One region of the Streptomyces sp. NPDC026500 genome, then DNA from elsewhere that is predicted to be linked to it. Evidence: riboswitches for the same ligand, from Rfam matches in the RefSeq annotation. Region 1 holds a riboswitch; each other region holds the start of a gene.

Region 1 (3,266 bases):
TGCTTAAGACTCGCCCAGGATATTCGACATACCTGCTGAAGGCCCGGGCCAGGGAGCCTGGGGGCATGGACGCACAGCTCATCGCCTTCACGGGTGTCGCCGCGGGCATGGTCGCCATGCCGGGCGCGGACTTCACCGTGGTCGTACGCAACGCCCTCGTCTCACGCCGGGCCGGAGTCGCGTGCGCCCTCGGCATCGCGGGCGGGCTGCTGCTCCACACCGCGCTCGCCGTCGCGGGGGTCGCAGTCGTGCTCACCGCCGTCCCGGCGCTGTTCCGGACGCTCCAACTGCTCGGCGGTGCCTATGTGCTCTACCTGGGCCTGCGCACGCTCCGCCCGCTGGGCCGTCCGCGCGGCGCGGCGGCCGACGGAGTGGGCCCGCGTCCGCGCGGCGTGGAGGCCGCAGGGGTGGGCCCGCGTCCGCGTGAGGCGGAGGTCGAGGCGACGGGCCCGGGGGCGCGTCCGCTGCGACAGGGCTTCGTCACCAACGCGCTCAACCCGAAGGCGCCCATCACCTTCCTCAGCCTGTTGCCGCAGTTCGTGCCCGCGGGGAGCCCCGCGATGCCGCGGACGCTGTTGCTGGCGCTGATCGTGGTCGTGCTCGCCCTGGTGTGGTTCCCGGCGGTCGCGCTGCTGGTGGACCGGCTCGGACGGTGGCTGCGCGGGCCGCGTGCCGCACGCGCCGTGGAGGGGGTCACCGGCGCCGCCCTCACCGTTCTGGGCCTTGTCCTGCTGCTGGAGCCTCTGAGGAGCTGAGACTGCGCTGCACCAGCAGGGGCAGCAGCCCCCACAGCGCCAGACAGACGGCCAGGGTGCCCGCCCCTGCCGCGATGCCCGCGGCGCGCCCCAGCGTCACATCCACGACGAGCAGCACCGAACCGGCGAACGCCAGCATCAGGACGTACAGACCGATGGTGGCCAGCCGCGAGGATACCCGCACGATGGTGGGTTTGGCGTTCCGCTGGAACAGCGACCGGTGCAGGGCGGCGGGGGCCGTGAAGAGGGCGGCGGCCAGCACCGCCAGCAACAGCGTGACCACGTAGGTCGCGCGCTGCACGGTGTCCAGAGCGGGGAATCGCTGGGTGAAGGCGAGCGTCAGCAGAAAGGCGAAGAGGATCTGCACCCCGGTCTGGGTGACGCGCAGTTCCTGGAGCAGTTCGGCGAAGTTGCGGTCCGCCCGTTCGAGGCGGGTCTCGTCGCGGCCGGACGTCCGCTCGTCCGGGGACGGGTCGCTTCGCGCGGATGTCTCGTTCCGGGACGTGTGGGCCGGGTCGGGGGTCATGGGGAATGAGTAACCACTTCGGCCCGTGTTGCACACGGTTCACACGCTGCGTGTCCCCGGGGGCGGCGGCACGCGTCACGCGCCGCCGCCCCGGGGACAGGGTCAGCCGACCCTGCCGTACCAGACGCTTCTCGTCCAGATCTTCTGGAGCTTCACCACTTCCCCGGTCTTCGGGGAGTGCCAGATCTTTCCCTTCCCGGCGTAGATGCCGACGTGGTACACGTTCCGGCCCGAGTGGAAGAACACGAGGTCACCGGCCTTGCGGTGCGAGGCCGAGACATGGTGCGTCTTGTTGTACTGCGCCGCGGCCGTACGAGGCAGTTTCTTGCCTGCCTTCTTGTACGAGTAGAGCGTGAGCCCGGAGCAGTCGAAGCGGTGCGGTCCCGTGGCGCCCCACTGGTACGGGGAGCCGTGCTTCGACGCCGCGACCTGGAGTGCCCTCGTCGCAGGGGTGGCCGCCTCGGCGTCGGGTGCGACGCCGGGTACCACGAGGCTGCCGCCCACGGCGGCAAGGGTGAGGGCCGAGGCCGTACCGGCCCTGGTCCACAGCGACGGGACACGATTGAGCGCAGTCATGCGCAACCCTTCGTCAGCCGCCTGTGAAGGATGACCTGTCGGATTCGGGCTGGCGAAGTTGCCCGGCCGCAGCTGCGGCTTCACCCCAAGGACCGCGCGGAACTGTTCCGGCGGCCCGTCTAGCTGGGTCCTCCACTCCTGCCGATCCACTTCTGTCGACCGGGCATCCGGGCGGCGGCAGGACTCGGCGTCCGCCCGGACCGCCCCGCCGTTGTGGCGGGGGCTTGTCGTCGGAAGGGATCTTCACTCATGAGTGTCGGAAAAACCGAGCGGAACCGGCGTTTTGTGGGCTTACTCACCACTCACCCGTTCGGGTGGACACCCCTCTGTTCGAGGGGGTGTTGGAGACATCGACGAGGCCCGCACCTGCGGTGAAGGGCTCCATTCCGCCTTTCTGGTCCGCGTGTTGCGCAACTTGGAGGGGTCGCAGAAAGGATCGTTCACTACGCCATCGGGGGGTACACCATCCGGTCCGTTTGAGTCCCGGGCCGGACACCACGGAGCTGTGGCGCTCACCGGCTGCCGGGTGTGGGTCCGTCAACTGCCGGAGTCGGGCGGCACGGTGACCCGGGCCGCCCGCCGCTCCCCGTCGAGAACCCGCAGGGCCTGGGCCAGAGTCGGGGCGTGCACCTCGCTCTCGCCCCGCTGGTGCATCAGCGTCAGGGCGTCCCGCAGGGCCGCCGCTTTGCCGACCAGTGCCTGAGCCGCCCTCAGGCCGCGATAGGTGTCCCCGGGACGGGACGGGTTGATACGGCCGACCAGGTCGACCACGTCGAGGTAGCGGTCGATCAGCTCGGCCTCGGCGCGGGTCAGCGCGGGCAGCGGCGGGAGGTCCGGGATCATCGGCCGTTCACCTCGCGCCGGGCGTCTCGCGCGAGGCCCGGCGGCTCGGGACGATCCGGTCGATCAGCCCGTAGGCCAGCGCCGCCGGCGCGTCGAGGATCTTGTCCCGCTCGATGTCCGCGGCGACCCGCTCCGGGCTCTGCCCCGTGTGCCGTACGAGCATTTCCACGAGGATGTCGCGGGTACGCAGCAACTCCTCGGCCTGGATGACCAGATCGCTCGTCTGCCCCTGGACCGGCTCCGGGACGGACGGCTGGTGGAGGAGGGCGCGCGCTCCCGGCAGGGCGAGCCGCTTGCCAGGGGTGCCGCCGGTCAGCAGGACGGCCGCGGCCGATGCCGCCTGGCCGAGGCAGACCGTCTCCACGTCGCAGGTGACGAACTGCATCGTGTCGTAGATCGCGGTCATCGCGCTGAAGGAGCCGCCCGGGGAGTTGATGTAGAGCGAGATGTCCTGCTCGGGCGCCTGGTGTTCGAGATACATGAACTGCGCCATCACGTCGTTCGCCGAGGTGTCGTCGATCGGCGTCCCGAGGAACACGATCCGCTCACTCAGCAGCTTCGAATAC
Region 2 (3,266 bases), on a different contig from region 1:
GTACTCGTCGACCAGGACGTGCCGGAAGCGGCGGCGGTAGTGCTCGGCGACGTCCGGGAAGGCACGCAGCAGATTGACCGTGGTCATGATCAGGTCGTCGAAGTCGAGCGCGTTGGCCTCGCGCAGCCGCGACTGGTACATCGCGTACGCCTGGGCGAGGGTCTTCTCGAAGCCGTCGGTGGCCTGGGCCGCGAAGTCCTCCTCGTCGATCAGCTCGTTCTTCAGGTTCGAGATCTTGGCGCTGAACGACTTCGGCGGGAAACGCTTGGGGTCGAGGTCGAGATCACGGCAGACGAGCGCCATCAGACGCTTGGAGTCGGCGGCGTCGTAGATCGAGAACGACGAGGTGAATCCGAGCGTCTTGCTCTCGCGGCGGAGGATGCGGACACAGGCGCTGTGGAAGGTCATCACCCACATCGCGTTGGCGCGCGGGCCCACGAGCGCCTCGACGCGCTCCTTCATCTCGCCCGCGGCCTTGTTCGTGAAGGTGATCGCGAGGATCTGGCCGGGGTGGACATTGCGCTCGCCGAGCAGATGCGCGATCCGGTGGGTGAGCACCCGGGTCTTGCCGGAGCCGGCGCCGGCCACGATGAGCAGCGGCGAGGCGGAGTGCACCACGGCCGCGCGCTGGTTCTCGTTCAGTCCGTCCAGCAGGGCCGCCGGGTCCACGGCGGGGCGGGGCGCGCCGTCTCGGTAGTACGCGTCCCGGCTCGGCGGCATGTCGAACTTCCCGCCGAACAGATCGTCCGGAACCGGCTCCGGTACGTGATCGTCCTCGGGCGGCGGCGGGTGTTCGTCCTCGTGGGCCCCGGAGGGCTTGAGGTCCGCCAGGAAGCTGTCGTCAAAGAGGCTGCTCATCGCTCTCCGAGTCTAGGCCGCCCCACTGACAGCCCGCCGCCACCCCGAGAACTCGACCGGAACTCGTGACGCGAATCCCGGGCGGACGGGCGTCCGGCCACAACACCTCACCATCCGTGACCACACACCGCCGATCGGTCACCCCGGGCGAGGGATCGGACGGGCGGAGTCGGCATCGGCATCGGCGCCGCCATCGACGTCGATCGGCATCGACATCGACATCGGCCCGGAATCCGAACAGGCGACGGCACGTCGGCACGCCGGCAGCGATGCGCCACTCCCGAGCGAGCTGCCACCCCGTGCCCCGCGGGAGTCTCCGCCCCATGCCCACAGAAGCCGCTCAGAGCGGGAAGCCGTCGCCGCAGACGGGCGCCCCGCCGCCGCGAGAGCGGCGACGGGGCGGCGCGCCACCCCGCGAGGGAGCCGCGGCATGAAGGGCGCAGGTGCCCAATAGGGGCCGCATTGCGGATGGATCACCGCGAATGCATCACAGGAGACGGAGCACACGGGAATGGTCACGAAAATGTATCGGGCATATCGCACATCAACCTTCACACGGGCCACACCAGTTGGCTAGCGTGCCGGAAGGCCACTCGACCGCAACCGGCGAACCTCGCCGGGCCGGGCGGCCTCCGCCGAGTTCGGCACGCCCACGAGGCCGCCGGAGCCGGGGACCCACCGACCTTGGGGTGAATCGGTCCGACCGCCTTGTGCGCGGACCGTAGGGCAACCTTCCGGAACCACCCGCCCGAACCCGACAGCTAACTCGGTAGGCGGATGACGGAAGGAGTCGCCTCTCTTGGCGTCGCACCGCAAATGGCGTCCTACGGGTACGCGCATCGCAGGCATACGGACCCCGGCCCTCGCCACGGCGGCCCTCACCTCCGTGGCCCTGCTCTCCCAGACGGCGAACGCCGCCCCCTCGGCCGAGCCCAAACCCAGCATCGAAGAGGTCTCGAAGAAGGTCAACGACCTCTACCACCAGGCCGAGACGGCCACCGACAAGTACAACGCGACCAGGGAGAAGACCGCCAAGCAGCGGAAGCGCGTCGACACCCTGCTCGACGACGTCGCCCAGCGCACCGAGAAGCTCAACACCGCGCGCGAGGAGCTGGGTTCCTTCGCCGCGGCGCAGTACCGCACCGGGGCCGCGGCGCCCAGCACCGCGACACTGCTGCTCGCCGACAACCCGCAGGACTACTTCGACCAGACCCAGCTGATGAGCCGTCTGACGACCCGCCAGAAGGCGGCCGTGGACGACTACATCACGGAGCAGGCCGCCACCACCAAGAAGCGCGCGGAGGCCAGTCGGAGCCTGCAGTCGCTGACCGCCTCGCAGAACGCGCTCAGGACGTCCAAGGCCGCGGTGCAGCGCAAGCTCAGCGAGGCCCGCAGCCTGCTCTCGAAGCTCGACGCCGAGGAGAAGGCGCGGCTGGCGGCGATCGAGAAGAAGAAGCAGGAGCAGGCCACGGCCAAGGCGGCCGAGCTGGCACGGCAGCAGGCGGCCGCCGAGAAGGCCGCCCAGCAGCAGTCGTCGGGCACGACGACCGGATCGACGACCGGATCGACGACCGGTTCGACTGCCGGATCCGCGACGGGATCGACGGCCACGGACTCCTCGTACGCGACGAAGGCGGCCAAGGCGCTCTCCTTCGCCCGCGCGCAGATCGGCAAGCCGTACGTCTGGGGCGCCACCGGCCCGGACTCGTACGACTGCTCGGGCCTGACCCAGGCCGCCTGGAGGGCCGCCGGCGTCAGCCTTCCGCGCGTCACCTACGACCAGGTGAACGCGGGGACGACGGTCTCCCTCGCTGACGCCCAGCCCGGTGACCTGGTCTTCTTCTACAGCGACATCAGCCACGTCGGCCTCTACATCGGCAACGGCATGATGATCCACGCACCGAAGCCGGGAGCGTACGTCCGCGAGGAATCGATCTACTACGACGGCACCTCGGCGATCCACAGCGTGGTGCGCCCGGCGTAGACCGGGGCGCGAGCGCCCTTCGCGAGGCACGCGCGCGTGGAGCGGCTGAAGCCCCACGCGCGCGTGCCCCGCATTTCGTACCCCCCGCACGCGTGCCCGGTGTTTTCGTGCGCCCCACGCGCGTGCCCCGCCGGCAACCGGTGCGGAGATCCCTAGCATCGGGCGCATGCCAGACACACCGGACATGCCGGACACCGCTTCGTTCCGCGCCTGGTGGGCGGGGCGGTCGCCCGCCGCCGGGACCGCCGTCATGGCCACCGGCATCATCTCGATCGGGCTGCACCTGACCGGCTACGAGACCCTCTCCCGGATCGCGCTGGTCCTCGCGTCGCTCGCCTGGCTCGGGCTCGCCGCGGACTTCCTCGTCCGGCTGGTGGGCGACCGGGAGCAATGGATGCGGCAGGCCGGCACGCCGGCCGGGCTC
Region 3 (3,266 bases), on a different contig from region 1:
ATGTCGTCCGGTGACAGGGTCCCCTTGGCCGCCACGTGATCGCCCGAGGACTCCCCGCGCAGCCGCCGTCCGATCCACGGGACCAGATATTCGCGGGCCCACTGGATGTTGTCGCGGCGCATTTCGAGCGTGCCGCGCGGCGGAAGGGGCGGCCAGGGCTGGTCCGGGTCGGCGGGCACATCGAGACCGAGTACCTGTCCGGCACGGAGCGCCACCCGGGTGTGCCCCTCGGGCGACAGGTGCAGCCGGTCTCCGTCCCAGGCGCGGCGGTCCTGGATCGTCTTCAGGGACCAGAGGTCGAGGACGGGACAGCCGTAGCGGTCCGCGACGGCCCGCACATGTCCGTTGTAGGTGGCGATCTTGCCGCGCAGATGCTTGAGCACGGGGACGCCGCGGGTGTCGAAGCCGGTCGTCACCATGACGGTGCCGACGGCGGAGGTGAGGTCGACGATCGCACGCTCGAAGCGCTCCGCGACCTCGTCGGGGTCGGTGCCGGGGCGGATGATGTCGTTGCCGCCCGCGCAGAACGAGACCAGGTCCGGGCCGAGTTCCTTGGCCCTCTGGAGCTGGGACTCGACGATCTGGTCGAGCAGTTTGCCGCGCACCGCGAGATTGGTGTAGTTGAAATCGCCCTCGGGTCGCCGGTCGGCGAGAAGTACCGCGAACCGGTCGGCCCAACCGACGAACGCCCCGTCGGGCCCAGGGTCGCCGACGCCCTCGGTGAAGCTGTCCCCCACCGCCACGTACGACCCGATCACTGATCTGTTGTCACTCTTCGAATCGTCTGCCACATCGACCCATGATTCACCTTCGGATGTGAGCTACGCGACCGTAGGGAAGGGTTGACGGACGGTGAGATAAGCCACTCGCCAAGCATTGGTCAACTCTGGAATAGGGCTCGGATCAAGGGTGTTGAAGCAGCGATCACCCCCATGCCGTGGAAATGGCGGGGAATCGCTCGGCGGGAGTCACATGCCTCGCTCAACCACGGTCACGTGCCCGGTGGCGGGAACCACCGAAGGCCGGACCCCGGGGATCATGGGGTCCGGCCTTCGGAGGCAGTCCTGCCGTCAGGAGCAGGGCAAGCGTCTGGAGCTCAGGGGAGGCGTCAGCCGACGGCGACACCGTGCGAGCGCAGGTACGCGACCGGGTCGACGTCGGAGCCGTAGTCCGGCGTGGTGCGGATCTCGAAGTGCAGGTGCGGTCCGGTGACGTTGCCGGTCGCGCCGGAGAGGCCGAGCTGCTGCCCCTCGGTCACGGTCTGTCCCGCCGAGACGGACAGGGACGACATGTGGGCGTACTGGGAGTACTTGCCGTCGGCGTGCTGGATGACGACCTGGTTGCCGTAGGCGCCGCCCCAACCCGCGGAGACGACGGTGCCCGCGGCGATGGACTTGATCGTGGTGCCGGTCGGGACCACGAAGTCCACGCCCGTGTGGTAGCCGCTGGACCACATGCTGCCCGCCACCTTGTAGCCGGTGCCGACGGTGCCGCCCTCGACAGGCAGGGTGTAGCCGGAACTGCTGCTGGTGGAAGCGCCGTTGGAGGCAGCGGTGCCGGTGGCCGGGGTCGCGTGGCCGGTCTTCGCCGCCGAGGTCGTCGTCCGGGTGGCCGAGTGGGCGCCGGCGAAGGCGGCCTTCTTGCCGAGCGACAGCTTCAGACCGGGGTGGATCAGCGACGGGTCGCTGCCGATGGCGGAGCGGTTGTCGGAGTAGATCTTCTTCCAGCCGCCGGTGACGTTCTGCTCGTCGGCGATCTTCGAGAGATAGTCGCCGGACCTCACCGCGTACGTCTTCGTCTTCGTCGTGGCGGACTTCTTGACGACGGGAGCGGTGGTCGCGGCCTTCTCGACGTGCTGCGTGACGGCCGTGGCCGGGGTCGCGGCGTGGGCGCCCGTGGCACCCAACAGAGGCAGCGCGAGCGCCGCGCCACCGGTTCCGGCCACGGCTATCGAGCGGGTGAAACGAAAGGACTTGGGACGGCGGTGCTTACCCTTCGCGGGCATGACGATTTCCTCTCCGGCGCCTGCGGGGTGAGCTGTCGGGTGCGGGCTGGAGATGCCCGGCCGCGCTGCTGCGCGGCTTTACCCCTAGCCTGTTCCGGAGACCGGATCAGGCACGGAACCTGTGGGTCCCCCGCTCCTGCCGTGTACGGGTGAGTGTGCGGATTCCGGGCGGCGGCAGGATTGGGCGTCCGTCCGGATTGAGGCAGAACGTAAGCGAGATGAGAGCGCGTCGACAACTATGTGCCTTATCTGCGCGCTCACCTTTCTTGATCCATGCGGGAATTGCCGTCACACTCTGTGGAATGACGATCTTTCGGACCGCTCAACTCGCCCGGAAATGCGTGCGGGTTGAGAAATGAGGACGGCAACGCATCGTCACGAATATGACGCTCCTCACGCGACTCGGCCCAGGGTGCTTTATTCCAGGGCCAGTTGGAATGAAGGCACCAATTCGGACAGAACCGCCAGATGCGACTTCGGCGGACAACCATCACATCAGGACCTCTGAGCCGGTAAGCGCACAAAACGGCATGCAGTAATGCCGCATCTCGGCATAATTCGCCCCGCCAGGACCGTGCGGTCGGAGGGTCGGCCGACCTCTCGTTAAATTCGAACATGCGTGCCCGTGGAGCAACGTCACCAAGGGTGTCCCGCCGTGTCCCGCCTGGGAGGTGACGCCTGTGGACAACTCATTGCCTCAGGAACCCATGTCGTATCGTCGAGAGCGCGAGCCGGACACAACTGCCGACGAGCGACGCCGAGTCCAGCCCGGCGACGCCGGCGGCCGAATGAGAGGAGCCCCCCGTGACGCAGCAGGTCCCGTCGACCGAGCCCGATCTCGGCGGAGTGCGCAACTTCCGCGACGTGGGTGGCCTACCCACCGCGGACGGCCGGCGAGTGCGTGACGGGCACCTGTTCCGCAGCGGCCACCTCGCCCACGCCACGGAGGAGGACGCCACGTTCCTCGCCTCCCTGGGACTCCACACGATCTTCGACTTCCGCAATGCCGCGGACCAGAAGCTGGAGGGCCCGGACGTCGAACTGCCGGGCGTACGGAACGTGAATCTTCCGCTGAGCGACCCGGCGGACGGCAGCGAGTTCTGGAAGATGGTCCGCGACGGCGATCTCGACCAGCTGCGCGCGATCCTCGGCGACGGCAAGGCCGCGAACCGGATGATCCGCTCCTACCGCACGATCATCAAGGAGCGCACGGCCGAGCACTCCCAGGTGCTGCACGCGCTGGCCGAGGACAGCGTGCCCG

What was found. Region 1 has a riboswitch for cyclic di-AMP ahead of ACZ4N5_RS18410 (C40 family peptidase). Riboswitches for the same ligand answer to the same signal wherever they lie in the genome.
Region 2: linked by a shared signal. The riboswitch ahead of ACZ4N5_RS31890 (C40 family peptidase) and the one ahead of ACZ4N5_RS18410 (C40 family peptidase) in region 1 are both predicted to bind cyclic di-AMP.
Region 3: linked by a shared signal. The riboswitch ahead of ACZ4N5_RS32860 (M23 family metallopeptidase) and the one ahead of ACZ4N5_RS18410 (C40 family peptidase) in region 1 are both predicted to bind cyclic di-AMP.

What each region holds. Positions count from the first base shown of each region.
Region 1 covers NZ_JBVHQB010000009.1:139,311-142,576, forward strand. Annotated here, with positions in the region: gene ACZ4N5_RS18400 (LysE family translocator) at 66-755, shown strand; gene ACZ4N5_RS18405 (DUF6328 family protein) at 709-1,281, opposite strand; gene ACZ4N5_RS18410 (C40 family peptidase) at 1,384-1,857, opposite strand; cyclic di-AMP (ydaO/yuaA leader) riboswitch at 1,861-2,033, opposite strand; gene ACZ4N5_RS18415 (hypothetical protein) at 2,395-2,700, opposite strand; gene ACZ4N5_RS18420 (ATP-dependent Clp protease proteolytic subunit) at 2,708-3,266, opposite strand, start outside.
Region 2 covers NZ_JBVHQB010000021.1:86,256-89,521, reverse strand. Annotated here, with positions in the region: gene pcrA (DNA helicase PcrA) at 1-858, opposite strand, end outside; cyclic di-AMP (ydaO/yuaA leader) riboswitch at 1,496-1,649, shown strand; gene ACZ4N5_RS31890 (C40 family peptidase) at 1,658-2,842, shown strand; gene ACZ4N5_RS31885 (tellurite resistance/C4-dicarboxylate transporter family protein) at 3,009-3,266, shown strand, end outside.
Region 3 covers NZ_JBVHQB010000022.1:118,873-122,138, reverse strand. Annotated here, with positions in the region: gene ACZ4N5_RS32865 (SGNH/GDSL hydrolase family protein) at 1-758, opposite strand, end outside; gene ACZ4N5_RS32860 (M23 family metallopeptidase) at 1,109-2,005, opposite strand; cyclic di-AMP (ydaO/yuaA leader) riboswitch at 2,008-2,167, opposite strand; gene ACZ4N5_RS32855 (tyrosine-protein phosphatase) at 2,810-3,266, shown strand, end outside.